Regions from separate parts of the Neobacillus phoenicis genome, predicted to be linked through region 2. Evidence: a T-box and tRNA genes for the amino acid it is inferred to sense, from the RefSeq annotation. Region 2 holds a T-box; the other regions hold tRNA genes.

What was found. The T-box of region 2 lies ahead of pheS (phenylalanine--tRNA ligase subunit alpha). A T-box ahead of a tRNA ligase gene usually reads a tRNA of that ligase, here a tRNA-Phe.
Region 1: it has a tRNA-Phe gene. The T-box ahead of pheS (phenylalanine--tRNA ligase subunit alpha) is inferred to sense a tRNA for this amino acid. The anticodon was not compared.
Region 3: it has a tRNA-Phe gene. The T-box ahead of pheS (phenylalanine--tRNA ligase subunit alpha) is inferred to sense a tRNA for this amino acid. The anticodon was not compared.
Region 4: it has a tRNA-Phe gene. The T-box ahead of pheS (phenylalanine--tRNA ligase subunit alpha) is inferred to sense a tRNA for this amino acid. The anticodon was not compared.

Annotation. Positions count from the first base shown of each region.
Region 1 covers NZ_CP154847.1:1,728,993-1,735,852, forward strand. Annotated here, with positions in the region: rRNA gene AA0X95_RS08840 (23S ribosomal RNA) at 1-2,400, shown strand, start outside; rRNA gene rrf (5S ribosomal RNA) at 2,530-2,646, shown strand; tRNA gene AA0X95_RS08850 (tRNA-Val) at 2,655-2,730, shown strand; tRNA gene AA0X95_RS08855 (tRNA-Thr) at 2,903-2,978, shown strand; tRNA gene AA0X95_RS08860 (tRNA-Lys) at 2,987-3,062, shown strand; tRNA gene AA0X95_RS08865 (tRNA-Leu) at 3,077-3,161, shown strand; tRNA gene AA0X95_RS08870 (tRNA-Gly) at 3,175-3,249, shown strand; tRNA gene AA0X95_RS08875 (tRNA-Leu) at 3,255-3,343, shown strand; tRNA gene AA0X95_RS08880 (tRNA-Arg) at 3,357-3,433, shown strand; tRNA gene AA0X95_RS08885 (tRNA-Pro) at 3,440-3,516, shown strand; tRNA gene AA0X95_RS08890 (tRNA-Ala) at 3,533-3,608, shown strand; tRNA gene AA0X95_RS08895 (tRNA-Met) at 3,627-3,703, shown strand; tRNA gene AA0X95_RS08900 (tRNA-Ile) at 3,865-3,941, shown strand; tRNA gene AA0X95_RS08905 (tRNA-Ser) at 3,959-4,051, shown strand; tRNA gene AA0X95_RS08910 (tRNA-Met) at 4,225-4,298, shown strand; tRNA gene AA0X95_RS08915 (tRNA-Asp) at 4,302-4,378, shown strand; tRNA gene AA0X95_RS08920 (tRNA-Phe) at 4,385-4,460, shown strand; tRNA gene AA0X95_RS08925 (tRNA-His) at 4,493-4,568, shown strand; tRNA gene AA0X95_RS08930 (tRNA-Gly) at 4,577-4,650, shown strand; tRNA gene AA0X95_RS08935 (tRNA-Ile) at 4,657-4,733, shown strand; tRNA gene AA0X95_RS08940 (tRNA-Asn) at 4,742-4,816, shown strand; tRNA gene AA0X95_RS08945 (tRNA-Ser) at 4,820-4,910, shown strand; tRNA gene AA0X95_RS08950 (tRNA-Glu) at 4,926-4,997, shown strand; gene glgB (1,4-alpha-glucan branching protein GlgB) at 5,924-6,860, shown strand, end outside.
Region 2 covers NZ_CP154847.1:1,900,096-1,906,955, reverse strand. Annotated here, with positions in the region: gene AA0X95_RS09785 (nuclease-related domain-containing protein) at 1-758, opposite strand, end outside; gene pheT (phenylalanine--tRNA ligase subunit beta) at 927-3,341, opposite strand; gene pheS (phenylalanine--tRNA ligase subunit alpha) at 3,353-4,390, opposite strand; T-box leader at 4,461-4,713, opposite strand; gene AA0X95_RS09770 (TrmH family RNA methyltransferase) at 4,941-5,711, opposite strand; gene sspI (small acid-soluble spore protein SspI) at 5,835-6,041, shown strand; gene AA0X95_RS09760 (M42 family metallopeptidase) at 6,126-6,860, opposite strand, start outside.
Region 3 covers NZ_CP154847.1:751,481-758,340, forward strand. Annotated here, with positions in the region: rRNA gene AA0X95_RS03860 (23S ribosomal RNA) at 1-791, shown strand, start outside; rRNA gene rrf (5S ribosomal RNA) at 873-989, shown strand; tRNA gene AA0X95_RS03870 (tRNA-Glu) at 1,031-1,105, shown strand; tRNA gene AA0X95_RS03875 (tRNA-Val) at 1,110-1,185, shown strand; tRNA gene AA0X95_RS03880 (tRNA-Lys) at 1,480-1,555, shown strand; tRNA gene AA0X95_RS03885 (tRNA-Leu) at 1,570-1,654, shown strand; tRNA gene AA0X95_RS03890 (tRNA-Gly) at 1,668-1,739, shown strand; tRNA gene AA0X95_RS03895 (tRNA-Leu) at 1,748-1,836, shown strand; tRNA gene AA0X95_RS03900 (tRNA-Arg) at 1,850-1,926, shown strand; tRNA gene AA0X95_RS03905 (tRNA-Pro) at 1,934-2,010, shown strand; tRNA gene AA0X95_RS03910 (tRNA-Ala) at 2,033-2,105, shown strand; tRNA gene AA0X95_RS03915 (tRNA-Met) at 2,124-2,197, shown strand; tRNA gene AA0X95_RS03920 (tRNA-Ser) at 2,206-2,298, shown strand; tRNA gene AA0X95_RS03925 (tRNA-Met) at 2,464-2,537, shown strand; tRNA gene AA0X95_RS03930 (tRNA-Asp) at 2,541-2,617, shown strand; tRNA gene AA0X95_RS03935 (tRNA-Phe) at 2,808-2,880, shown strand; tRNA gene AA0X95_RS03940 (tRNA-Tyr) at 2,910-2,994, shown strand; tRNA gene AA0X95_RS03945 (tRNA-His) at 3,002-3,077, shown strand; tRNA gene AA0X95_RS03950 (tRNA-Gln) at 3,091-3,162, shown strand; tRNA gene AA0X95_RS03955 (tRNA-Cys) at 3,167-3,240, shown strand; tRNA gene AA0X95_RS03960 (tRNA-Gly) at 3,246-3,319, shown strand; tRNA gene AA0X95_RS03965 (tRNA-Ile) at 3,322-3,398, shown strand; tRNA gene AA0X95_RS03970 (tRNA-Asn) at 3,415-3,489, shown strand; tRNA gene AA0X95_RS03975 (tRNA-Arg) at 3,568-3,641, shown strand; gene AA0X95_RS03980 (sigma-70 family RNA polymerase sigma factor) at 4,096-4,605, shown strand; gene AA0X95_RS03985 (DUF4179 domain-containing protein) at 4,602-5,636, shown strand; gene AA0X95_RS03990 (GNAT family N-acetyltransferase) at 6,133-6,729, shown strand; gene AA0X95_RS03995 (AraC family transcriptional regulator) at 6,695-6,860, shown strand, end outside.
Region 4 covers NZ_CP154847.1:4,710,101-4,716,960, reverse strand. Annotated here, with positions in the region: rRNA gene AA0X95_RS24180 (16S ribosomal RNA) at 1-362, shown strand, start outside; rRNA gene AA0X95_RS24175 (23S ribosomal RNA) at 564-3,499, shown strand; rRNA gene rrf (5S ribosomal RNA) at 3,628-3,744, shown strand; tRNA gene AA0X95_RS24165 (tRNA-Asn) at 3,758-3,832, shown strand; tRNA gene AA0X95_RS24160 (tRNA-Ser) at 3,840-3,931, shown strand; tRNA gene AA0X95_RS24155 (tRNA-Glu) at 3,948-4,022, shown strand; tRNA gene AA0X95_RS24150 (tRNA-Val) at 4,028-4,103, shown strand; tRNA gene AA0X95_RS24145 (tRNA-Met) at 4,213-4,286, shown strand; tRNA gene AA0X95_RS24140 (tRNA-Asp) at 4,290-4,366, shown strand; tRNA gene AA0X95_RS24135 (tRNA-Phe) at 4,376-4,451, shown strand; tRNA gene AA0X95_RS24130 (tRNA-Tyr) at 4,479-4,563, shown strand; tRNA gene AA0X95_RS24125 (tRNA-Trp) at 4,569-4,642, shown strand; tRNA gene AA0X95_RS24120 (tRNA-His) at 4,656-4,731, shown strand; tRNA gene AA0X95_RS24115 (tRNA-Gln) at 4,756-4,830, shown strand; tRNA gene AA0X95_RS24110 (tRNA-Gly) at 4,835-4,909, shown strand; tRNA gene AA0X95_RS24105 (tRNA-Cys) at 4,918-4,991, shown strand; tRNA gene AA0X95_RS24100 (tRNA-Leu) at 5,029-5,114, shown strand; tRNA gene AA0X95_RS24095 (tRNA-Leu) at 5,140-5,220, shown strand; gene AA0X95_RS24090 (IS256 family transposase) at 5,748-6,860, shown strand, end outside.

The DNA.
Region 1 (6,860 bases), 170 kb from region 2:
AAGGGGAGTGAAATAGTTCCTGAAACCGTGTGCCTACAAGTAGTTAGAGCCCGTTAATGGGTGATAGCGTGCCTTTTGTAGAATGAACCGGCGAGTTACGATCCCATGCAAGGTTAAGTTGAAGAGACGGAGCCGCAGCGAAAGCGAGTCTGAATAGGGCGAATGAGTATGTGGTCGTAGACCCGAAACCAGGTGATCTACCCATGTCCAGGGTGAAGTCCAGGTAACACTGGATGGAGGCCCGAACCCACGCACGTTGAAAAGTGCGGGGATGAGGTGTGGGTAGCGGAGAAATTCCAATCGAACTTGGAGATAGCTGGTTCTCTCCGAAATAGCTTTAGGGCTAGCCTCACGTAGTTAGAGTCTTGGAGGTAGAGCACTGTTTGGACTAGGGGCCCTCATCGGGTTACCGAATTCAGACAAACTCCGAATGCCAAAGACTTATCCGTGGGAGTCAGACTGCGAGTGATAAGATCCGTAGTCAAAAGGGAAACAGCCCAGACCACCAGCTAAGGTCCCAAAGTTTACGTTAAGTGGAAAAGGATGTGGAGTTGCTTAGACAACCAGGATGTTGGCTTAGAAGCAGCCACCATTTAAAGAGTGCGTAATAGCTCACTGGTCGAGTGACTCTGCGCCGAAAATGTACCGGGGCTAAACGTAACACCGAAGCTGTGGATTGACATCTTAGATGTCAGTGGTAGGAGAGCGTTCTAAGGGCGTTGAAGCTAGACCGTAAGGACTGGTGGAGCGCTTAGAAGTGAGAATGCCGGTATGAGTAGCGAAAGATGAGTGAGAATCTCATCCACCGTATGCCTAAGGTTTCCTGAGGAAGGCTCGTCCGCTCAGGGTTAGTCGGGACCTAAGCCGAGGCCGAAAGGCGTAGGCGATGGACAACAGGTTGATATTCCTGTACCACCTCTTTATCGTTTGAGTGATGGGGGGACGCAGGAGGATAGGGTAAGCGCGCTGTTGGATATGCGCGTCTAAGCAGTTAGGCTGGAAAGTAGGAAAATCCGCTTTCCGTAAAGGCTGAGCTGTGATAGCGAGGGAAATTTAGTACCGAAGTTCCTGATTCCACACTGCCAAGAAAAGCCTCTAGCGAGATAAAAGGTGCCCGTACCGCAAACCGACACAGGTAGGCGAGGAGAGAATCCTAAGGTGAGCGAGAGAACTCTCGTTAAGGAACTCGGCAAAATGACCCCGTAACTTCGGGAGAAGGGGTGCTTTTTGAGGTGAATAGCCTCGAAGAGCCGCAGTGAATAGGCCCAGGCGACTGTTTAGCAAAAACACAGGTCTCTGCGAAGCCGCAAGGCGAAGTATAGGGGCTGACGCCTGCCCGGTGCTGGAAGGTTAAGAGGAGGGGTTAGCGCAAGCGAAGCTCTGAATCGAAGCCCCAGTAAACGGCGGCCGTAACTATAACGGTCCTAAGGTAGCGAAATTCCTTGTCGGGTAAGTTCCGACCCGCACGAAAGGCGTAACGATCTGGGCACTGTCTCAACGAGAGACTCGGTGAAATTATAGTACCTGTGAAGATGCAGGTTACCCGCGACAGGACGGAAAGACCCCGTGGAGCTTTACTGTAGCCTGATATTGAATTTTGGTACAGCTTGTACAGGATAGGTAGGAGCCGTAGAAACCGGAGCGCTAGCTTCGGTGGAGGCGTCGGTGGGATACTACCCTGGCTGTATTGAAATTCTAACCCGCACCCCTTATCGGGGTGGGAGACAGTGTCAGGTGGGCAGTTTGACTGGGGCGGTCGCCTCCTAAAGAGTAACGGAGGCGCCCAAAGGTTCCCTCAGAATGGTTGGAAATCATTCGTAGAGTGTAAAGGCACAAGGGAGCTTGACTGCGAGACCTACAAGTCGAGCAGGGACGAAAGTCGGGCTTAGTGATCCGGTGGTTCCGCATGGAAGGGCCATCGCTCAACGGATAAAAGCTACCCCGGGGATAACAGGCTTATCTCCCCCAAGAGTCCACATCGACGGGGAGGTTTGGCACCTCGATGTCGGCTCATCGCATCCTGGGGCTGTAGTCGGTCCCAAGGGTTGGGCTGTTCGCCCATTAAAGCGGTACGCGAGCTGGGTTCAGAACGTCGTGAGACAGTTCGGTCCCTATCCGTCGTGGGCGCAGGAAATTTGAGAGGAGCTGTCCTTAGTACGAGAGGACCGGGATGGACGCACCGCTGGTGTACCAGTTGTCTTGCCAAAGGCATCGCTGGGTAGCTATGTGCGGACGGGATAAGTGCTGAAAGCATCTAAGCATGAAGCCCCCCTCAAGATGAGATTTCCCATAGCGTCAAGCTAGTAAGAACCCTGAAAGATGATCAGGTTGATAGGTCAGAGGTGGAAGCGTGGTAACATGTGGAGCTGACTGATACTAATCGTTCGAGGACTTAACCAAGTTTTAAGCGAACTCGTTTTTTACAAACACTTCTTCTACATTATCTAGTTTTGAGGGAATGAAAAAATTGAAATTTCCTCTTGCAAAATATGAAAAAGACATTATAATAAAATAGTGTCGAATAAATGGTCTGGTAATTATGGCGAGAAGGTCACACCCGTTCCCATACCGAACACGGAAGTTAAGCTTCTCAGCGCCGATGGTAGTTGGGACGAAAGTCCCTGTGAGAGTAGGACATTGCCAGGCTGTAATATGGAGGATTAGCTCAGCTGGGAGAGCATCTGCCTTACAAGCAGAGGGTCGGCGGTTCGATCCCGTCATCCTCCACCATATATTTTCCTTACTAAATGCCGGTGTAGCTCAATTGGTAGAGCACGACCGAATATGCTTCCTGAATAATCTTCAGCATACTGACCGAGTTGCTACTTGAATAAGCTTTCTGAGGTCAGGATGACGTTTACAAGGACAGCGTGTAAAATCTAATATTTTTTCCAAACTATTTGCCGGTGTAGCTCAATTGGTAGAGCAACTGACTTGTAATCAGTAGGTTGGGGGTTCAAGTCCTCTCGCCGGCACCATTTGGTACGAGCCATTAGCTCAGTTGGTAGAGCATCTGACTTTTAATCAGAGGGTCGAAGGTTCGAGTCCTTCATGGCTCACCATTTCAAATGAATATGCGGGTGTGGCGGAATTGGCAGACGCACCAGACTTAGGATCTGGCGCCGCAAGGCGTGGGGGTTCGACTCCCTTCACCCGCACCATTTAATTTTATATGCGGAAGTAGTTCAGTGGTAGAACACCACCTTGCCAAGGTGGGGGTCGCGGGTTCGAATCCCGTCTTCCGCTCCAGATGTGCCGGGGTGGCGGAACTGGCAGACGCACAGGACTTAAAATCCTGCGGTAGGTGACTACCGTACCGGTTCGATTCCGGTCCTCGGCACCACTTTTAAAATAATGCGCCCGTAGCTCAATTGGATAGAGCGTCTGACTACGGATCAGAAGGTTATGGGTTCGACTCCTTTCGGGCGCGCCATTATTACGGGAAGTAGCTCAGCTTGGTAGAGCACTTGGTTTGGGACCAAGGGGTCGCAGGTTCGAATCCTGTCTTCCCGACCATCCTTATCACAACATTGGGGCCTTAGCTCAGCTGGGAGAGCGCCTGCTTTGCACGCAGGAGGTCAGCGGTTCGATCCCGCTAGGCTCCACCATAACTTTAATAACTATTTGGCGGTGTAGCTCAGCTGGCTAGAGCGTACGGTTCATACCCGTAAGGTCGGGGGTTCGATCCCCTCCGCCGCTACCAAATAATTTTTCAGAACTTGGACCTTTAGCTCAGCTGGTTAGAGCAACGAGCAAAGCTCCTATGAAAATGCTACGAGTTGTCACCATCGAGCTGCTACTTGAGTAAGCTTTCTGAGATGGGGACAGACGGTTTTAACATTATGGTAATAGAAACTTCAACTTGGACCTTTAGCTCAGCTGGTTAGAGCAGACGGCTCATAACCGTCCGGTCGTAGGTTCGAGTCCTACAAGGTCCACCAGAAATTCTTAATAATATGGAGGAATACCCAAGTCCGGCTGAAGGGATCGGTCTTGAAAACCGACAGGCGGGTTAAACCGCGCGGGGGTTCGAATCCCTCTTCCTCCGCCATATTATTTTTTAAAAACTAAATTTTTACCGTCGCGGGGTGGAGCAACGAGCGTTGCTTCAATGAATAAACTGCGAGTTGTACCCATCGAGCTGCTACTTGAATAAGCTTTCTGAGATGGGGACAGTCAGTAACAAAACATGGAGCATATTTCAAACTTCATAATTTCTATTATCGCGGGGTGGAGCAGTCTGGTAGCTCGTCGGGCTCATAACCCGAAGGTCGCAGGTTCAAATCCTGTCCCCGCAATATGGTCCGGTAGTTCAGTTGGTTAGAATGCCTGCCTGTCACGCAGGAGGTCGCGGGTTCGAGTCCCGTCCGGACCGCCATATGTTGGCTCAGTAGCTCAGTCGGTAGAGCAAAGGACTGAAAATCCTTGTGTCGGCGGTTCGATTCCGTCCTGAGCCACCATTTATATTTTAAAGTAAATAATTTTTATTACGGCGATTGTGGCGAAGTGGTTAACGCACCTGATTGTGGTTCAGGCATTCGTGGGTTCGATTCCCATCAGTCGCCCCATTTATTTTGCGGGTGTAGTTTACTGGTAAAACCTCAGCCTTCCAAGCTGATGTAGTGGGTTCGATTCCCATCACCCGCTCCATAATATGGGCCTATAGCTCAGCTGGTTAGAGCGCACGCCTGATAAGCGTGAGGTCGATGGTTCGAGTCCATTTAGGCCCACCATGTATTATTCCGCAGTAGCTCAGTGGTAGAGCTATCGGCTGTTAACCGATCGGTCGTAGGTTCGAGTCCTACCTGCGGAGCCATATAGAGAAGTACCCAAGTGGCTCAAGGGGCTCCCCTGCTAAGGGAGTAGGTCGGGTAACCGGCGCGAGGGTTCGAATCCCTTCTTCTCTGCCATATAATTTAATTTTTGGCCCCTTGGTCAAGCGGTTAAGACACCGCCCTTTCACGGCGGTAACACGGGTTCGAATCCCGTAGGGGTCATACAAAAAAACTGATGATATATTATCATCAGTTTTTTTGTGTTCTTTTTAGAGGAAGCTTGGATTAAGATTATTGATTGTGAAAGGTGGATTTTTTACATGACCAAACATAACGTAAAACAATCGTATGGGTAACGTAGACAGTTCCTACGTGACCGAACACAACGTAAAACAATCCTATGGGTAACGTAGACAGTTCCTACGTGACCGAACACAACGTAAAACAATCGTATGGGTAACGTAGACGGTTCCTACGTGACCGAACACAACGTAAAACAATCGTATGGGTAACGTAGACGGTTCCTACGTGACTGAACACAACGTAAAACACCATATGGGTAACATAGACGGTTCCTACGTGACCGAACACAACGTAAAACAACCATATGGGTAACATAGACGGCATGTACGTAACCAAATGCTACATTCAAGACTAATCGAGTACCCTAGGTCCTTCCCCTCATATGTGACCAAAGCAGCTTTAAAAATTCATCTCTCCATTTCTGTGACCATTTCCTCATACACTAGCTAAAAAGTCCCATTATTCCATTTTAAGAATCACAAACCTCATCAACCGTGAAAATATTATAGAGAAATAATAATTTAGAGGATTTTCACCCGGAATCAAAATTGATAACGCTTACAAAATACTGCATTTCTTAAAAATTTACTACTTTAACGTGTTATAAATCAAATAATTTTTTTAAAGGTTTTTTATAAAAAAAATCAAAAAAACTTTAAAGATTCCTGTCGATTTACGATAGATTATTTGTCGTTTGGTGTTGAATATTGTTGAAAAATGCCTTTTTATAGCAGTTTACAACATTAATTGTCAGAAAAGATAAAAAAGTTTTTGGAGGCATATCAACCATTTGGAATTATAATTGGTTTTTGAAATACATATTTTCAATGGGGATGAGATTAGCCATGACAGTGAACACGTTATTTCCTACTGATTATCAGCTGCACTTATTTCATGAAGGAAACTTCTTTCAGAGTCATCAGCTCTTTGGCGCTCATATCTTCAAGAATTCCGACCAAGTATATACACGCTTTTGCGTATGGGCCCCTAATGCCCGTCAGGTAAGACTTGCAGGGGATTTTAACAACTGGAATGGTGAAGGGTATGAATTACAAAGGGTTAACAATGAAGGCGTTTGGATTCTAATCTTGAAGCAAGACATGACAGGAAGTCTTTATAAGTATGAAATTTTCTCACAAACAGGAGAAAGACTGTTAAAGGCAGATCCATTCGCGTTTTATTCTGAAATAAGACCAATGACCGCTTCGATCGTTTATTCACTAAATAACTATAAGTGGCAAGATAATCATTGGATGAATCGTAGAGGAAAAAAGAACTTCCTATCTGAACCAGCCATCATTTATGAGGTTCATTTGGGTTCCTGGAGGAAGACAACCAACAATGAATACTTAACTTATCAAGAACTAGCAGCAGAGCTAATACCGTATGTAATTGAACATGGTTTTACTCATATTGAGTTGTTGCCGATTGTCGAGCACCCGCTCGACGATTCATGGGGTTATCAAGGTACAGGATATTTTTCAGTCACTTCAAGGTATGGAACTCCAGATGACTTTCGCGATTTTGTAGACCAATGTCATCAGCATGGTATTGGTGTCATCCTGGATTGGGTGCCAGGGCATTTTTGTAAAGATGCTCATGGACTTTATCGATTTGATGGGACTCATATCTATTCCTATAAGCATGAATGTGATAGAGAAAATCTTGTATGGGGTACAGCAAACTTTGACCTTGGAAAGGGAGAAGTACAAAGTTTCCTTATCTCAAATGCTAGGTATTGGATGGAATATTTCCATATTGATGGTTTCCGAATGGATGCGG
Region 2 (6,860 bases):
TACCATTTCTTTTTCTTACGAATTAGTGGAACATGATTGCAGGAAGGGCAAAAGACACCAGTTAACAAATCCGCTTTATTGATTTGATATTTTTTAAAAATATAATTGGTTGGAATTGTATTTAGTTTAATGAGCAGACGACTAAGCTTTCGTATTTCTTTAGTATTTAGGATAGGTTTAGAATACTGATTTTCTATAGTAGAAATTCTTTTCAGTAAAACATCAGCTTTACATACTTGTGCCTTTACTTTATGAGAATTTTTTCCGGTGATTACGTAAGAAGAATAACCATTGCTGATAACCACAAGGTATAAAATAGGAACAACAGGAAATTTATATTCTGCCATCAGTTTCTCAAGGTGATCTCGATGCCTTTCTGCCTGAGCGATAGGATAGGGATAACCTTTTTCCTTCTCATTATTTACTTGCATAAACTGTTCATTTTCTGTATCAAAAATTAGTTTGCCAGCCATATTTTTCACTTCAATAATAAGGGCGAATTCTTCTGTTAGGAGGAGAGTGTCAATTTGACAGTTGTAGTCACCATCTGGAAGGTTTAAATCGTGGAGTATTGTGTACTTATCCATTGGGAGTAAACGTAAAAAATAATCAAGACTTACCTCGCCTTTGTAACCAGCTTGCCTCCTGCCTAATTCCTCTAAAACCTGCTGGTATTTAGGATAATTTAAGGGTAGCCTTCTAGACAAAGCCTCTAAAATAAGCATTACTAATGGAATATTCCTTTCTTTAACAACCAATCATTTTCACTCCTTTCAATTTAATAATGTTTTTCTAAAAGAATTTCAAAATCCCTGCTGAATTTTAGCGAAATTTGTTACAAACATAAGAACTTCATTAGAAAAAGTCAATAAAAAAACCAGCCCGAAAAATTTTTCCGGGCCGGCCTCTCTCTATTCTTAAAACGATTATCCTCGTAAAACCGCGCCTGCTTTTTCTTCTAACGCTCCAAGAACGCTGCTGTGGACCTTTGTTACTTCTTCATCAGTCAATGTACGTTCTGGATCTGCATATTTTAATGAGAACGCGATAGACTTTTTGCCTTCTTCCATCTTGTCGCCTTCATATAGGTCAAACACATAAACCTCTTTAAGAAGCGGTGCACCTGCTGTTAAAATAATTTCCTTCAAGGTGCCTGACACTGTTTCTCTGTTTACCACAAGGGCAATGTCTCTTGTAATAGATGGGAAGCGTGGAATCGCTTCGTATTGTAATACCGGTGCGTCTGCTTCAAGGATTGCTTGTAAAGATAGCTCAAATACGTAAGTATCTTTTAAGTCAAGCTCTTTCTGAACGTTTGGATGTACTTGACCGACGAAACCAATCTTCTCACCATTTAAGAGAACTTCCGCTGTACGTCCAGGATGCATTCCTTCTACCTGTGCTTGAACATATTGAACCTTGTCAGACAGACCAAGTTTCGCAAACATGCCTTCTAAAATACCTTTTACAACGAAGAAGTCTACTGCCTTCTTCTCACCTTGCCATGAATGGCTGTGCCAAAGGCCAGTTACAGCACCTGCAACATGCTCTTTCTCAGTCGGAAGAGTAGCTTCGCCATTTGCTAAGAATACGGCACCCGTTTCGTATACAGCTAAGCTATCGTTTTGACGAGCACTATTGTATTTTACTACTTCTAAAAGCTGTGGCATGATGCTCAAACGAAGGATGCTGCGTTCCTCACTCATCGGCATCGCTAAACGGATGGTATCGCGCTTTTCAAGAGCAAATTGTGCCGCTTTCTCCTCACTTGTTAAAGAATAAGTTACAGCTTGATATAGTCCTGCTCCTTCAAGATATTGACGAACCACACGACGTTTCTTTTGATACTCTGACAGCTTTCCAGGAGTCGTAGAACCGATTGGTAATGTCTTTGGAATGTTATCATAGCCGTATAGACGAGCCACTTCTTCTACTAAATCTTCTTCGATTCGGATATCGCCCCGGCGTGTTGGTGCCGTAACAGTAATCGTATCCTGTTCTACACTTACTTGGAATTGAAGACGGTCAAAAATATCCTTTACATCGCTCATTTGAAGCTCTGTGCCAAGGACACGATTGATTTTTTCAAGAGTAATCGATACCACTGCTGGTTCGACAGTAAGTGTATCAACTTCTGAAACACCCTCTAACACTTCTCCGCCAGCGTATTTTGCCATCAAATAAGCTGCACGTTCACCAGCTGCACGGACACGGTTTGGATCCACGCCTTTTTCAAAGCGGGCACTTGCCTCACTTCTTAAACCATGATCCTTAGATGCCTTTCTAACAGTCCCACCATTAAAATAAGCAGCCTCTAATAAAACCGTTGTTGTGTCTGAAGTTACCTCAGAATTGGCACCCCCCATTACACCTGCAAGTGCAACAGGCTCCGTACCATTGGTAATCACAAGATGCTCGGATGACAATGTCCGTTCTACATCATCTAGTGTGACAAACTTTTCCCCATCGTTAGCACGGCGAACAAGGATCTCTTTTGAACCTAAACGATCATAATCGAACGCATGTAATGGCTGACCGTATTCTAATAAAATATAGTTGGTAATATCGACAACGTTATTGTGCGGACGAATTCCCGCAGACATTAATCGTGTTTGCATCCAAAGTGGGGATGGACCAATTTTTACATTTTTAACGATTTTAGCCACATAAAGCGGGTTATCGTCCTTCGCTTGAACAACTACCTTAACGTAATCAGATGCTTTTTCACTAGTTGGTTCCAAGCTCGTTTCTGGAAGTTTCACTTCTCTACCAAGAATCGCTGCCACTTCATATGCAACACCAAGCATGCTCAAGCAATCCGCACGGTTTGGTGTTAAGCTAAGCTCTAGAACTTCGTCATCACGATTTAATAGTTCAAGTGCATCTACGCCTACCTCTGCATCCGCTGGAAAAACAAAGATTCCTTCAGAGTATTCTTTTGGAACTACTTTTCCTTCCATACCAAGCTCAGTAAGAGAGCAAATCATGCCGTTTGATTCTTCTCCACGAAGCTTCGCACGTTTAATTTTAAAATTACCTGGAAGAACCGCTCCGACCGTTGCCACTGCTACCTTTTGTCCTTGTGCTACGTTTGGTGCCCCACAGATAATTTGTACAGGCTGCTCTTCACCCACATCAACAAGGCATTTACTTAATTTGTCGGCATTTGGATGTTGCTCGCGTTCTAGAACATGACCAACCACCACTCCTTTAATGCCTTCGTTAAGAATGTCTACTCCTTCAACTTCAATTCCGCTCTTCGTAATTTTTTCAGCTAGCTCATCAGCTGTTACTCCAGTTAAATCAATGTAATCCTGAAGCCATTTATATGAAACGAACATGTCGTAACCTCCTATTCATGTTTTGAAAATTGTTTTAAGAAACGTACATCATTGGTATAGAAGTGTCTAATATCATCCACACCGTATTTCAACATCGCAATCCGTTCTGGTCCCATACCGAATGCAAATCCAGTGTATTTCTTAGAATCGTAGCCAGCCATTTCAAGAACATTCGGATGAACCATACCTGCTCCAAGAATTTCAATCCAGCCCGTTTGCTTACACACGTTACAGCCGTGGCCACCGCAAATTTTACAAGAGATATCCATTTCAACAGACGGTTCTGTGAAAGGGAAGAAACTAGGGCGTAGACGGATTTCACGGTCATCCCCAAACATTTTCTTCGCAAATACCTCTAAGGTTCCTTTTAGATCGCTCATACGGATGTTTTCGCCGACAACAAGACCTTCAATTTGCATGAATTGATGGGAGTGTGTCGCATCATCATTATCGCGGCGGTACACTTTACCAGGGCAGATAATCTTAATTGGACCTTTTCCTTGATGCTTTTCCATCGTCCGCGCTTGTACGGGTGATGTATGGGTACGAAGAAGGATTTCCTCCGTAATATAGAAAGAATCCTGCATATCACGGGCTGGGTGCCCTTTCGGTAAGTTAAGAGCTTCAAAGTTATAATAATCCTGCTCCACTTCCGGACCTTCCGCTACTTGATAGCCCATTCCAATAAATAAATCTTCAATTTCTTCAATGATTCTTGTTAGTGGGTGGTGGTTTCCAACCTTTACAGGGCGGCCTGGAAGGGTAACATCAATGCTTTCAGAAGCTAATTTTTCTAAAACAGCCGCTTCTTCTAATCCCTTTTGTTTCTCTTCAATTTTAACTGCAATGGCTTCCCGTACTTCATTCGCAAGAGCCCCCATGACTGGTCGCTCTTCAGCTGAAAGCTTCCCCATTCCGCGCAGCACTTCTGTAATTGGGCCTTTTTTGCCTAAATAGGCAACACGAATGTCATTTAATTCTTTTAAGCTTGTGGACTGTTCCACTTTTTGAATAGCCTCTTCTTGCAATTCCTTTAAACGTTCTTGCATGTCTATTCCTCCTTAAAAATTGTTATTATGTTTGTGGCCTGCCAAAACAAACAAAAAAACCCCATCCCTGGAAAGGGACGAGGTTTGTTATTCGCGGTACCACCCTTGTAAACACGGTATGTAGAAACACATGTGTTCGCTTCATTGGGATAACGGCTTAGGCCGGTGCATCTTTACACTTTAAGGACGAGCGCCTTTTAGTGGTCCCGATGCCAACTCAGGAGGTGAACTTCTCTGAACTTTTCCATAAAAGTGTTTTCAGTCACGACACTTTCTCCCTAAATGGTTCTTAATCAGATACTTTTCTCCGTCATCGTCTTTACTATTCAATATTGCATTATTATATAATAATTTTCCTTTTAAGGTCAAACTAGTTTTCGCCTATATTTTAAATAATGTCTCTTGTTGATTTCCGCTCCAGGCGCGAGCGGTTCGCGGGCGTGCCGGGGAGCCTCCTCGTCGCTACGCTCCTGCGGGGTCTCCCCTGCCCCGTACTCCCGCAGGAGTCTTCGCGCCTTCCGCTCCAATCAACATAATTATAAAATAAACATTATCCTTTAACTCTGCCTAAATAATAAAGTAGAACCCCTGTGGCCACTGCTACGTTTAATGATTCGCTTTTTCCGTAAATCGGGATATAAAGATTCTTCGTTGTGGTAGAAAGCAAATCTTTATCAACACCACTGCCTTCGTTACCCACTATTAGAGCAAAGGTATCTCCACTTGCAATTTCTGTGTAGACTGCTGCTCCTTCAAGCGCTGTCCCGTATACCGGTATATTCCTTTCCTGGAGCTTATCTACCCATTCATGAAGGTCTGCTCGTAGGATTGGAAGGTGAAAGTGGCTTCCTTGTGCAGCTCTTAAAACCTTGGAGTTATAAATATCCACACTCCCACGTCCGACGATTACTGCGTCAATCCCTGCTGCATCAGCTGTGCGAATCATCGTGCCAAGATTTCCTGGATCCTGAACCGCATCAATCATCAAGAAGGTTTGACCCTCTTCTGCCTGAGCCTCCGTCCTCTTACTTGGCATTCTGCACACTGCATATATACCTTGCGGTGCTTCCGTTTCTGTTAACAGATCAGAAATTTCCTCCGTAACAAGAGTAACTGGAGTAGAATTAACATCCCAACGTGACGGTAAGCCTACTTTCTCAGAAACAATTATTTCTAATACCTGTTCTCCCTGCTTTAATGCTTCTTCTACTAAATGGAAGCCTTCTACGATAAATGATTCAGATTTATCCCGCTCTTTTTTCGTTAAAAGCTTTTTCCATTGTTTTACCTTAGGATTATTTATAGATTCAATATGTTTCAAAACGGGTTCTCCTTTAACATAACTCTTCTGATTTTCTCATTATAGCCTAAAAAGTATACATAATAAAACCAAATAGTAGAAATGCTATAAATGAATGAATGTTATAAAAAGGAGTGTGTGTTTATGAACTTAAATTTGCGAAATGCGATTATTCACAATGTCTCTGGTAATACGCAGGATCAATTAGAAGATACAATTGTAGATGCTATTCAAAATGGAGAGGAAAAAATGCTTCCTGGCCTTGGTGTATTATTCGAAATCATCTGGAAGAATTCTTCTGAAGAAGAGAAGAAAGAAATGCTTGAAACACTTGAAAACGGGTTAAAGTAATTTTCGTGTAGCTGCCGATATGAACTCGGCAGTTTTTTTCTGCAAAAAAATCCCCGGCAACTTCAACCGGGGATTTCCGTTTTATTACTCAAATGTAAGTTTATCAACAGCCTCACGGTCTAGGCGCTTAATCACTTCAACAATCAACTTAACCGCATTTTCATAATCATCACGATGAAGCATCGCTGCATGTGAATGGATATAACGGGTCGCAATCGTAATCGCTAATGCAGGTACCCCGTTATGTGTTAGATGGATCGAACCAGCATCCGTACCGCCACCAGGGATAGACTCGTATTGGAATGGAATGTTTAGCTCTTCTGCTGTATCTGTCACGAAATCACGAAGCCCTTTATGTGCCACTAAGGAAGCATCATAAATAACCACTTGTGGGCCTTTGCCCATTTTGCTCATTGCTTCTTTTTCTGTGATTCCAGGCGTATCACCAGCAATACCGACATCAACAGCAAAACCAATATCCGGTTGGATTTTTGCAGCGGCTGTCTTCGCCCCGCGTAGCCCTACTTCCTCTTGAACGGCTCCAACACCATAAACAACGTTCGGATGGTCAGTGCCTTGTAGCTGTCGTAATACATCAATCGCAATGGCACAGCCAATGCGGTTGTCCCAAGCTTTAGCCAAAAGCATCTTTTCATTGTTCATCACTGTAAACTCAAAGTATGGAACAACCATATCTCCTGGACGGACGCCCCACTCACGTGCTTCATCACGGCTGGATGCACCGATATCAATGAACATATCTTTAATTTCAACTGGTTTCTTACGAGCTTCAGCTGATAAAACATGTGGTGGTTTTGA
Region 3 (6,860 bases), 1.1 Mb from region 2:
GTACAGGATAGGTAGGAGCCGTAGAAACCGGAGCGCTAGCTTCGGTGGAGGCGTCGGTGGGATACTACCCTGGCTGTATTGAAATTCTAACCCGCACCCCTTATCGGGGTGGGAGACAGTGTCAGGTGGGCAGTTTGACTGGGGCGGTCGCCTCCTAAAGAGTAACGGAGGCGCCCAAAGGTTCCCTCAGAATGGTTGGAAATCATTCGTAGAGTGTAAAGGCACAAGGGAGCTTGACTGCGAGACCTACAAGTCGAGCAGGGACGAAAGTCGGGCTTAGTGATCCGGTGGTTCCGCATGGAAGGGCCATCGCTCAACGGATAAAAGCTACCCCGGGGATAACAGGCTTATCTCCCCCAAGAGTCCACATCGACGGGGAGGTTTGGCACCTCGATGTCGGCTCATCGCATCCTGGGGCTGTAGTCGGTCCCAAGGGTTGGGCTGTTCGCCCATTAAAGCGGTACGCGAGCTGGGTTCAGAACGTCGTGAGACAGTTCGGTCCCTATCCGTCGTGGGCGCAGGAAATTTGAGAGGAGCTGTCCTTAGTACGAGAGGACCGGGATGGACGCACCGCTGGTGTACCAGTTGTCTTGCCAAAGGCATCGCTGGGTAGCTATGTGCGGACGGGATAAGTGCTGAAAGCATCTAAGCATGAAGCCCCCCTCAAGATGAGATTTCCCATAGCGTCAAGCTAGTAAGAACCCTGAAAGATGATCAGGTTGATAGGTCAGAGGTGGAAGCGTGGTAACATGTGGAGCTGACTGATACTAATCGTTCGAGGACTTAACCAATTTTTAAAGCGAACTCGTTTTTTACAAACACTTCTTCTACATTATCTAGTTTTGAGAGAACGATCTCTCTAACAAAATAGGTCTGGTAGCTATGGCGAGAAGGTCACACCCGTTCCCATACCGAACACGGAAGTTAAGCTTCTCAGCGCCGATGGTAGTTGGGACGAAAGTCCCTGTGAGAGTAGGACGTTGCCAGGCCAGCCCCAATAGGGGCTATTATTTTTGTCAAAATTCCATCTGGCCCCTTGGTCAAGCGGTTAAGACACCGCCCTTTCACGGCGGTAACACGGGTTCGAATCCCGTAGGGGTCACCATTTTGGAGGATTAGCTCAGCTGGGAGAGCATCTGCCTTACAAGCAGAGGGTCGGCGGTTCGATCCCGTCATCCTCCACCATATATTTTTGTACGAGCCATTAGCTCAGTTGGTAGAGCAGATTGCGAACTTCTTCGAGTCAGCTTCTGCGGGCAATCTGCGAGAAAGAACGTGAATTCTTTTGAGCATCTGATTTACCACAATAAAAGATTAGTGAAACATCTATGTACGAGCCATTAGCTCAGTTGGTAGAGCACGATCGAATATGCTTCTAAGAAATAGCATCAGGGCACACGCCGAGCTGCTACTTGAATAAGCTTACTGAGGCGGGGGCATCCGTCGCAAATCAAAGATTAGTGAATTATCTTAATTCGAGAGCCATTAGCTCAGTTGGTAGAGCATCTGACTTTTAATCAGAGGGTCGAAGGTTCGAGTCCTTCATGGCTCACCATTTTAAAGAATTTAGCGGGTGTGGCGGAATTGGCAGACGCACCAGACTTAGGATCTGGCGCCGCAAGGCGTGGGGGTTCGACTCCCTTCACCCGCACCATTTAATTTTACATGCGGAAGTAGTTCAGTGGTAGAACACCACCTTGCCAAGGTGGGGGTCGCGGGTTCGAATCCCGTCTTCCGCTCTCATATTGCCGGGGTGGCGGAACTGGCAGACGCACAGGACTTAAAATCCTGCGGTAGGTGACTACCGTACCGGTTCGATTCCGGTCCTCGGCACCACTTTTAATATAATGCGCCCGTAGCTCAATTGGATAGAGCGTCTGACTACGGATCAGAAGGTTATGGGTTCGACTCCTTTCGGGCGCGCCATATTTTACGGGAAGTAGCTCAGCTTGGTAGAGCACTTGGTTTGGGACCAAGGGGTCGCAGGTTCGAATCCTGTCTTCCCGACCAGTCAGAACTATTTTTCTAATATGGGGCCTTAGCTCAGCTGGGAGAGCGCCTGCTTTGCACGCAGGAGGTCAGCGGTTCGATCCCGCTAGGCTCCATCTATATATAATTGAAATGGCGGTGTAGCTCAGCTGGCTAGAGCGTACGGTTCATACCCGTAAGGTCGGGGGTTCGATCCCCTCCGCCGCTATATAATATGGAGGAATACCCAAGTCCGGCTGAAGGGATCGGTCTTGAAAACCGACAGGCGGGTTAAACCGCGCGGGGGTTCGAATCCCTCTTCCTCCGCCATATCTCTTTTCAAATTATATTGTTGTCGCGGGGTGGAGCACGTTCGAATAAACTTCTTCGAATAATCTACAGCGCAACGATTGAGCCACAGCTTGAATAGGCTTTCCGAAATCGGGGCGGTCTTAACACATGGTGCATGCTCAAAATTAAATAGTTTTTTACCGTCGCGGGGTGGAGCAGTCTGGTAGCTCGTCGGGCTCATAACCCGAAGGTCGCAGGTTCAAATCCTGTCCCCGCAATATGGTCCGGTAGTTCAGTTGGTTAGAATGCCTGCCTGTCACGCAGGAGGTCGCGGGTTCGAGTCCCGTCCGGACCGCCATTTTTATTCCAGTAGTTAACTCTACTGTTTGATATATATTTTTTGGCTCATTATTTGGCTCAGTAGCTCAGTCGGTAGAGCAGATTGCTCACATCCTGATTACGCTTCTGCGGCAATCTGCGAAAAAGAACGGAAGTTCTTTTGAGCAAAGGACCTTTTCTTAATAAAAGATTAGGGAATATTTTAATATGGCTCAGTAGCTCAGTCGGTAGAGCAAAGGACTGAAAATCCTTGTGTCGGCGGTTCGATTCCGTCCTGAGCCACCTTTTATTTTTATGAAACAATTTAATGTGGAGGGGTAGCGAAGTGGCTAAACGCGGCGGACTGTAAATCCGCTCCCTCCGGGTTCGGCGGTTCGAATCCGTCCCCCTCCACCAAATTATGGCGATTGTGGCGAAGTGGTTAACGCACCTGATTGTGGTTCAGGCATTCGTGGGTTCGATTCCCATCAGTCGCCCCATTTATTATATTATTGGGCTATAGCCAAGCGGTAAGGCATCGCACTTTGACTGCGACATGCGTTGGTTCAAATCCAGCTAGCCCAGTCATGGCAGCATAGCCAAGTGGTAAGGCAGAGGTCTGCAAAACCTTTATCCCCGGTTCAAATCCGGGTGTTGCCTCCAAACATGCGGGTGTAGTTTAATGGTAAAACCTCAGCCTTCCAAGCTGATGTCGTGAGTTCGATTCTCATCACCCGCTCCAATGGGCCTATAGCTCAGCTGGTTAGAGCGCACGCCTGATAAGCGTGAGGTCGATGGTTCGAGTCCATTTAGGCCCACCATACTCTATACTGTTGTTCCGCAGTAGCTCAGTGGTAGAGCTATCGGCTGTTAACCGATCGGTCGTAGGTTCGAGTCCTACCTGCGGAGCCATTTTTTATTTTATGGGCAGGTTTTCTTGAGGCTGAAGAGTTACAGTTCTCACTTTCCGCTGTCAATACATATCTTAATGCGCCTTTAGCTCAGCTGGATAGAGCATACGCCTTCTAAGCGTACGGTCAGAGGTTCGAATCCTCTAAGGCGCGTAAAAACTAGAAAACGCTAAATTTAGCGTTTTTTTTATGCTCTTTTTTGACGTAGAGGGCACACAGTGATGGACCTCGTGGCGCTTAAGACCGCCTTGATGGGAAAAAAGCAAACAGGATCTTTAGGAATACACTTCCCGAATCCTCTTATCGACCGGTTTGAAGAATATATCATCCACTTTCCGCAGGATATCGTCCACTTTTTAAAATTTATCGTCCACTTTTGACCTCATATCGTCCAGTTCCAACACTTATCGTCCACTACACACTAAAATCGTGGGGACAAATAATTAGGCAAAAAACACCAAAACCGTCCCCATGGATCATAGCTGGGGACAGTCCCCCGCTACTTTAAAGCGCCGGGGGACTGTCCCCAAAAATTTGTTTTTAATTTCTTCGTCCAAATGAACTTTGTTTCGGTCTAATAGTGTAAAGAGAAAAAAGGGGTGAGGAAATGACCTTTTCTGCCAATGATGGAATCCTAAATGAGAAGTTGTTTATTAGCTTATTTGAAACACATAAAGATTCCATTTATCGAATGGCCTATATGTATATGAAGAATCAAGCGGACTCACTGGATATCGTCCAGGAGGTTGCCTACCGGGCGTTTAAAAACAGGAACAGTTTAAAGGAATTGAATTATTTTAAGACATGGATCTTGAAAATCACTATCAATGCATCCATTGACGTTTTAAGAAAGAAACAAAAAGTTGTCGAGCTGCCATTCACTAGAGAAGTAGGAACGCAGCAGACAGAGGACAGATATTCCGATTTATTATTAAATGAGCTACTACATTCCTTAGATGAAGACGATAAACGGTTAATTTATCTCAAGTATTATCAGGAATACACCTTCCAGGAAATTTCGGAGATTGTTGAAGCACCAGTCAGTACCGTCAAGTCGAAAATTTATCGAGCCTTAGAAAAAATCCGCTTGGACTATCCGAAGGAGGAACTTTCATGAATAAGATTCAGAGAGAGCTAGAAAAAATCCAAATTCCAGAAGAGGTAATGGATCGTATGTTCAAAGGAATCGAGCAAGCAAAAGGGGAAGAGAAGGTAACGCCGATAAAATTCGAGGGCATGAGCAGGAGGAAAAAACTTATCGGGTCATTAGCAGGACTTGTGGCAGTCGGCGGTTTGTTCTTCGGTTCTGCCTTTGTATCTCCCGCAATGGCACAAATCGCATCGAAAATTCCATATTTAAATCAAGTGTTTTTGAAAGACATAGATATAAATGGAGAAAAATCGCTGATGGCCCTTGTTCGAGAGGAAGGATTGAAACGCGGGTACGAGGTTACTGGTCTACGTGTGGGTCAAGGATTGATGGAGGGCGACGAACCGGAAAAAGTCTATGTCTTTCTAGTAAGTAAAGATTATAACGAAAAAACGAAAGTGGATGCTGAAAATCTGACAAAAGAAATGCTCGATCAGAAGGGATATTATGCAAAAGCGATAGAGGTTCTTCCGTTTAAAGCTGATTTTTATGCCTCTATGAGACGAATCAATCGCATCATGCTTGATGAGGCCCAAAAAATCAAAACCTTAATCAATGATAAAGGGTATAGTGTCGATTACGTTGGAATGAACCCGGGGCTCGATGAAATATTTGTGATCCTTCCTGAGACAGAAAAACACGTCGATGAGGTTCGGGCGATTATTCAAGCCTACCAAAAAAAGAAGTATAATGAATTTTCTTTGGACATTAGATCAGTGAACCTAACTAATATGGATGAAGAAACGAAGCTCAAAAAGAATCTTTATACCATTTTTGAAGGATTACTGGGTAAGAAAGAGACGTACAAAATCAATTCTTTCACTTACACTACCAAAGGTGAACTGGTCATTACGATCGAGACCTCCCTTGAGAAGAAGGATCAGAAGCTCATAGAGCAAATTCGTAAGGAAGTATCCTCACAAGTTGCGAAAGAATACAAACAGCCTTACGCCATTAACATAGTTGGATTAGAGGATTTGAAGACGGTTGGAGAATAATTTTTCTATCAAAAAAGACTGCCAGTTGGCAGTCTTTCTGTCTTCATGATTCCAATCCTTTAAATGATTGCTCCCAGTCATCGATGATCGTGGTAGGTTTATTGATTGGTTCCTTTGCAGTCAACGCTTTGCTTTCTCGAGCTTTACCACTCTTCCATTTGGATAATGTCTTATTTAGAGCAGTTAATCGGAATATCTCCGCGTATATCTGGAGCTTAAGCTTCCTCTATATACATTAGCCGGAAATTCTCCGCCTATGAATTCTCATACCTACACGAAAATCAACACTGAATAATAACAGAGCCTTTCAAAAAAGAATGCGAAGGCTGCTGCTTCCTATAGTTCAAGTAACCTATTACATTTATAAACGTCTAAGTACCAGAGGGACGGTCCTTGGCAGGAGTTGAAAAAGCTTTATCGAATACTACATAAAAGATTGCTAGATTCAAGGATTCTAAGTAGATTGAAACCCTCGTGGATGTTGGAGGAGTGTATTATGGTAAAAGTTTTATTGGTGCAGCACCAAAGAAAGTATGCGGAAGCCATGTCGGCTCTATCATCAGCGCCTCAGGTGAAGGAAGCGTTGGGGCTTACCGATAGCCAAACCTCAGTGGAGGGAACGATTGGATTCATTGAGTTCATTCTGGAACAAGAAAAACAGGGGAAGCAATATTCCAGAGTTATCTTGAATGAGAAGGAAGAGGTCATTGGGGTCATTACTTTAAAAGAGATTGATCCGATTAAGAAGACGAGTCATATCGGAACCTGGATTGGGCATCCGTATTGGGGTCAAGGGCACAATGCCTTAGCGAAGGCAGAGATTCTATATACCGCGTTTACCGAGTTGAACTTAGAATACGTTTTTGCAGGAGCGAAATTAGCGAATATCCGATCGCAAAAGGCGCAGGAAAAGCTTCCTTATATAAGGATAGATGTACAAGCAGAATTTCCAGATGAACATGCTAAGTTAGAATCTCAAGTAAAGGCTCCTTGCGTATTGAATGTGATCGAGAAAGATGCGTTTTTGAAATGGTTTTTGAATCAGGAGATGAATAAAAATGAAAGTAACATTAAAAGAATTGCCAGATTATGAGGTAGCATTTTTTAGACGGATAGGAAGTTACTTTGAAGCCACAGACGATCATTGGGGAAAATTGATCAATTGGGCTATAAGGAATGAACTATATCCACCGAAACAAAATTTTATTGGGATATCTCTAGATA
Region 4 (6,860 bases), 2.5 Mb from region 2:
GGTGGGGATGACGTCAAATCATCATGCCCCTTATGACCTGGGCTACACACGTGCTACAATGGATGGTACAAAGGGCTGCAAGACCGCGAGGTTTAGCCAATCCCATAAAACCATTCTCAGTTCGGATTGTAGGCTGCAACTCGCCTACATGAAGCCGGAATCGCTAGTAATCGCGGATCAGCATGCCGCGGTGAATACGTTCCCGGGCCTTGTACACACCGCCCGTCACACCACGAGAGTTTGTAACACCCGAAGTCGGTGGGGTAACCGTAAGGAGCCAGCCGCCTAAGGTGGGACAGATGATTGGGGTGAAGTCGTAACAAGGTAGCCGTATCGGAAGGTGCGGCTGGATCACCTCCTTTCTAAGGATATAAGCTGGACATATGAGCCAGACAAAACATGTTTGTTTGATTGTTTCTTGTTTGTTTAGTTTTGAGAGTGCAATTTTCTCTCAAAACATCGTTCTTTGAAAACTAGATAATCGTAATGAAGAAGTCAAGTAAAACATCGAGTAATCGCCATTTTAGTTTTCTCTCTATTAATTTAGAGAAACAAACCTTTTAGGTTAAGTTAGAAAGGGCGCACGGTGAATGCCTTGGCACTAGGAGCCGATGAAGGACGGGACTAACACCGATATGCTTCGGGGAGCTGTAAGTAAGCTTTGATCCGGAGATTTCCGAATGGGGGAACCCACTGTTCGTAATGGAACAGTATCTTTACCTGAATACATAGGGTATTGAAGGCATACCCGGGGAACTGAAACATCTAAGTACCCGGAGGAAGAGAAAGCAAACGCGATTCCCTGAGTAGCGGCGAGCGAAACGGGACATAGCCCAAACCAAGAGGCTTGCCTCTTGGGGTTGTAGGACACTCAACATGGAGTTACAAAGGAACGGGGTAGATGAAGCGGCCTGGAAAGGCCCGTCAGAGAAGGTAAAAACCCTGTAGTCGAAACTTCGTTCCCTCCTGAGTGGATCCTGAGTACGGCCGGACACGTGAAATCCGGTCGGAAGCAGGGAGGACCATCTCCCAAGGCTAAATACTCCCTAGTGACCGATAGTGAACCAGTACCGTGAGGGAAAGGTGAAAAGCACCCCGGAAGGGGAGTGAAATAGTTCCTGAAACCGTGTGCCTACAAGTAGTTAGAGCCCGTTAATGGGTGATAGCGTGCCTTTTGTAGAATGAACCGGCGAGTTACGATCCCATGCAAGGTTAAGTTGAAGAGACGGAGCCGCAGCGAAAGCGAGTCTGAATAGGGCGAATGAGTATGTGGTCGTAGACCCGAAACCAGGTGATCTACCCATGTCCAGGGTGAAGTCCAGGTAACACTGGATGGAGGCCCGAACCCACGCACGTTGAAAAGTGCGGGGATGAGGTGTGGGTAGCGGAGAAATTCCAATCGAACTTGGAGATAGCTGGTTCTCTCCGAAATAGCTTTAGGGCTAGCCTCACGTAGTTAGAGTCTTGGAGGTAGAGCACTGTTTGGACTAGGGGCCCTCATCGGGTTACCGAATTCAGACAAACTCCGAATGCCAAAGACTTATCCGTGGGAGTCAGACTGCGAGTGATAAGATCCGTAGTCAAAAGGGAAACAGCCCAGACCACCAGCTAAGGTCCCAAAGTTTACGTTAAGTGGAAAAGGATGTGGAGTTGCTTAGACAACCAGGATGTTGGCTTAGAAGCAGCCACCATTTAAAGAGTGCGTAATAGCTCACTGGTCGAGTGACTCTGCGCCGAAAATGTACCGGGGCTAAACGTAACACCGAAGCTGTGGATTGACATCTTAGATGTCAGTGGTAGGAGAGCGTTCTAAGGGCGTTGAAGCTAGACCGTAAGGACTGGTGGAGCGCTTAGAAGTGAGAATGCCGGTATGAGTAGCGAAAGATGAGTGAGAATCTCATCCACCGTATGCCTAAGGTTTCCTGAGGAAGGCTCGTCCGCTCAGGGTTAGTCGGGACCTAAGCCGAGGCCGAAAGGCGTAGGCGATGGACAACAGGTTGATATTCCTGTACCACCTCTTTATCGTTTGAGTGATGGGGGGACGCAGGAGGATAGGGTAAGCGCGCTGTTGGATATGCGCGTCTAAGCAGTTAGGCTGGAAAGTAGGAAAATCCGCTTTCCGTGAAGGCTGAGCTGTGATAGCGAGGGAAATTTAGTACCGAAGTTCCTGATTCCACACTGCCAAGAAAAGCCTCTAGCGAGATAAAAGGTGCCCGTACCGCAAACCGACACAGGTAGGCGAGGAGAGAATCCTAAGGTGAGCGAGAGAACTCTCGTTAAGGAACTCGGCAAAATGACCCCGTAACTTCGGGAGAAGGGGTGCTTTTTGAGGTGAATAGCCTCGAAGAGCCGCAGTGAATAGGCCCAGGCGACTGTTTAGCAAAAACACAGGTCTCTGCGAAGCCGCAAGGCGAAGTATAGGGGCTGACGCCTGCCCGGTGCTGGAAGGTTAAGAGGAGGGGTTAGCGCAAGCGAAGCTCTGAATCGAAGCCCCAGTAAACGGCGGCCGTAACTATAACGGTCCTAAGGTAGCGAAATTCCTTGTCGGGTAAGTTCCGACCCGCACGAAAGGCGTAACGATCTGGGCACTGTCTCAACGAGAGACTCGGTGAAATTATAGTACCTGTGAAGATGCAGGTTACCCGCGACAGGACGGAAAGACCCCGTGGAGCTTTACTGTAGCCTGATATTGAATTTTGGTACAGCTTGTACAGGATAGGTAGGAGCCATAGAAACCGGAGCGCTAGCTTCGGTGGAGGCGTCGGTGGGATACTACCCTGGCTGTATTGAAATTCTAACCCGCACCCCTTATCGGGGTGGGAGACAGTGTCAGGTGGGCAGTTTGACTGGGGCGGTCGCCTCCTAAAGAGTAACGGAGGCGCCCAAAGGTTCCCTCAGAATGGTTGGAAATCATTCGTAGAGTGTAAAGGCACAAGGGAGCTTGACTGCGAGACCTACAAGTCGAGCAGGGACGAAAGTCGGGCTTAGTGATCCGGTGGTTCCGCATGGAAGGGCCATCGCTCAACGGATAAAAGCTACCCCGGGGATAACAGGCTTATCTCCCCCAAGAGTCCACATCGACGGGGAGGTTTGGCACCTCGATGTCGGCTCATCGCATCCTGGGGCTGTAGTCGGTCCCAAGGGTTGGGCTGTTCGCCCATTAAAGCGGTACGCGAGCTGGGTTCAGAACGTCGTGAGACAGTTCGGTCCCTATCCGTCGTGGGCGCAGGAAATTTGAGAGGAGCTGTCCTTAGTACGAGAGGACCGGGATGGACGCACCGCTGGTGTACCAGTTGTCTTGCCAAAGGCATCGCTGGGTAGCTATGTGCGGACGGGATAAGTGCTGAAAGCATCTAAGCATGAAGCCCCCCTCAAGATGAGATTTCCCATAGCGTCAAGCTAGTAAGAACCCTGAAAGATGATCAGGTTGATAGGTCAGAGGTGGAAGCGTGGTAACATGTGGAGCTGACTGATACTAATCGTTCGAGGACTTAACCAAGTTTTAAGCGAACTCGTTTTTTACAAACACTTCTTCTGCATTATCTAGTTTTGAGGGAATGAAAAAAAAAAATTTCCTCTTGCAAAATATGAAAAAGACATTATAATAAAATAGTGTCGAATAAATGGTCTGGTAATAATGGCGAGAAGGTCACACCCGTTCCCATACCGAACACGGAAGTTAAGCTTCTCAGCGCCGATGGTAGTTGGGACGAAAGTCCCTGTGAGAGTAGGACGTTGCCAGGCTGTTTTAAAATATTCCGCAGTAGCTCAGTGGTAGAGCTATCGGCTGTTAACCGATCGGTCGTAGGTTCGAGTCCTACCTGCGGAGCCATTATTTTGGAGAGCTGTCCGAGTGGCCGAAGGAGCACGATTGGAAATCGTGTAGGCGGGTAACCCTGTCTCAAGGGTTCAAATCCCTTGCTCTCCGCCATTAAATTTTAAGATATGGCCCCTTGGTCAAGCGGTTAAGACACCGCCCTTTCACGGCGGTAACACGGGTTCGAATCCCGTAGGGGTCACCATTTATGGAGGATTAGCTCAGCTGGGAGAGCATCTGCCTTACAAGCAGAGGGTCGGCGGTTCGATCCCGTCATCCTCCACCATTAATAATCTGTTAGTTGTATCAATAGAGTTGCTCCTTGAATATGCTAATTGAGATTGATACAGTCCATACAAACTATGGGCATGAACAACATAAATATTTTTTATTGTCGCGGGGTGGAGCAGTCTGGTAGCTCGTCGGGCTCATAACCCGAAGGTCGCAGGTTCAAATCCTGTCCCCGCAATATGGTCTGGTAGTTCAGTTGGTTAGAATGCCTGCCTGTCACGCAGGAGGTCGCGGGTTCGAGTCCCGTCCAGACCGCCATAAAATGTTGGCTCAGTAGCTCAGTCGGTAGAGCAAAGGACTGAAAATCCTTGTGTCGGCGGTTCGATTCCGTCCTGAGCCACCATTTATTTCTATGAAACACTTTATATGTGGAGGGGTAGCGAAGTGGCTAAACGCGGCGGACTGTAAATCCGCTCCCTCCGGGTTCGGCGGTTCGAATCCGTCCCCCTCCACCATATCTAGGGGTATAGTTTAAAGGTAGAACGAAGGTCTCCAAAACCTTTGGTGTGGGTTCGATTCCTACTACCCCTGCCAATTATATATTGTGGCGATTGTGGCGAAGTGGTTAACGCACCTGATTGTGGTTCAGGCATTCGTGGGTTCGATTCCCATCAGTCGCCCCATAATATTTTAACTTATTTGAGCATTGGGCTATAGCCAAGCGGTAAGGCATCGCACTTTGACTGCGACATGCGTTGGTTCAAATCCAGCTAGCCCAGCCATTTTGCGGAAGTAGTTCAGTGGTAGAACACCACCTTGCCAAGGTGGGGGTCGCGGGTTCGAATCCCGTCTTCCGCTCCATAATTTACGGCGGCATAGCCAAGTGGTAAGGCAGAGGTCTGCAAAACCTTTACCACCGGTTCGAATCCGGTTGCCGCCTCCATAAAATTTATACAGTGCATATTCTACTTTTTATATACGCCGGGGTGGCGGAACTGGCAGACGCACAGGACTTAAAATCCTGCGGTAGGTGACTACCGTACCGGTTCGATTCCGGTCCTCGGCACTGATTTACAACAACATTTTAATATGCCGGTGTGGCGGAATTGGCAGACGCGCACGACTCAAAATCGTGTTCCTCTGGAGTGTCGGTTCGACCCCGACCACCGGTATCATGAAAAAACACTTCTTATTTCATTATAAGAAGTGTTTTTTTTGTTTTTGTAAATGATATTCAACGAAGCAGCATAGGGTCTATATGCGGCAAATGATAAACAGGGTAAGGTAGAAAAGATCTATGTGCCACAAATGAGTGATAAACAGAGAAAAGGGTAATGAAAAGCTGTCTACGAGCCCGAATTGCCTGATGGAGAAGGGGTACGGTCGCATAGAAGGGATCTATGAGCCTGAATTGCCTGATGGAGAAGGGGTACGGTCGCATAGACAGGCACTATGAGCCCGAATTGCTTGATGGAGAAGGATAGAAGGGTTCTATGAGCCCAAATTGCTTGATAGAGAAGGGTTACGGTCGCATAGGCAGGCTCTATGAACCCGAATTGCATGAAAGAGAAGGGTTACGGTCGAATAGAAGGGTTCTATGGATTAAGTCCATATAATTGTGTAAAAAGAAAATAGGTCATCATCATGACCCGTGTTACAATGTTTTCGACCAAGAAAACCATAAACGGAGGACATGATGATGACCCAAATCAATATTACTATAAACTTAGAAGATCTCAAAGAAAAAGTTGAAAGCAGCTCATTAGAATCACCAGTTAAGGCTTCTTTATCACTCATTTTAAATTCTTTAATGGAAAAAGAAAGAGATGAATATATTAATGCTCTTTCTCATGAAAGAACCGAAGATCGGAGGGGCTATCGAAATGGTTACTATGAGCGTGAACTCATTACTGGTGTAGGTTCTCTCAAACTAAAAGTTCCTCGTACCAGAGACGGTGAATTTTCTACTTCTATCTTTGAAAAATTTAAACGCTGCGATCAAGCTCTAATTCTTTCTATGATTGAAATGGTTGTAAATGGTGTTTCTACACGTAAAATCACAAAAATTGTAGAGGAATTATGCGGGAAGAGTGTGTCCAAATCACTTGTTTCCAATCTAATGAAGACCGTAGACCCCATCATCAACGACTGGAGAAACCGTCCACTTAACGTTCATTATTATCCATATGTGTACGTGGATGCTATGTACATTAAAGTTCGTGAGAACGATAGAGTAGTTTCTAAAAGTGTTCATATTGCGGTTGGAGTTAGTGAAAGCGGTCATAGAGAGATCATTGGCCTCAAAGTCAATCACACCGAATCCACTGATAGCTGGACTTCCTTCTTCGAATACTTAAAGTCCAGAGGTCTTCAATCCCCTAAAATGGTGATTTCTGATGCTCATGGTGGCTTAGTTACCTCCATTAAAGAATCATTTTTAGGAACTTCATGGCAGAGGTGTAGTGTTCATTTTTTAAGAAATATCATGGATACTATGCCGAAAAAAGGTACTGCTGAGGCTCGTCAGGAATTAAAAGACCTCTTTCAAAACTCAGATTTAAGTGTGGTAAGAGACTTGAAAAATCGCTTTGTAGAGAAGTATCAAGATACCAAGGGATTCGCAAAAGTAATTGAAACATTAGAAAATGGCTTTGAAGATGCAATCCAATTTCATTCACAGCCGGTCCAGTATCATAAGCACTTACGCACAACGAATATGCTAGAGCGCTTAAACCAAGAAGTACGGAGAAGAGAAAAAGTCATACGTATTTTTACAAATGATTTTTCCGCTATCCGAATAATTGGATCCGTA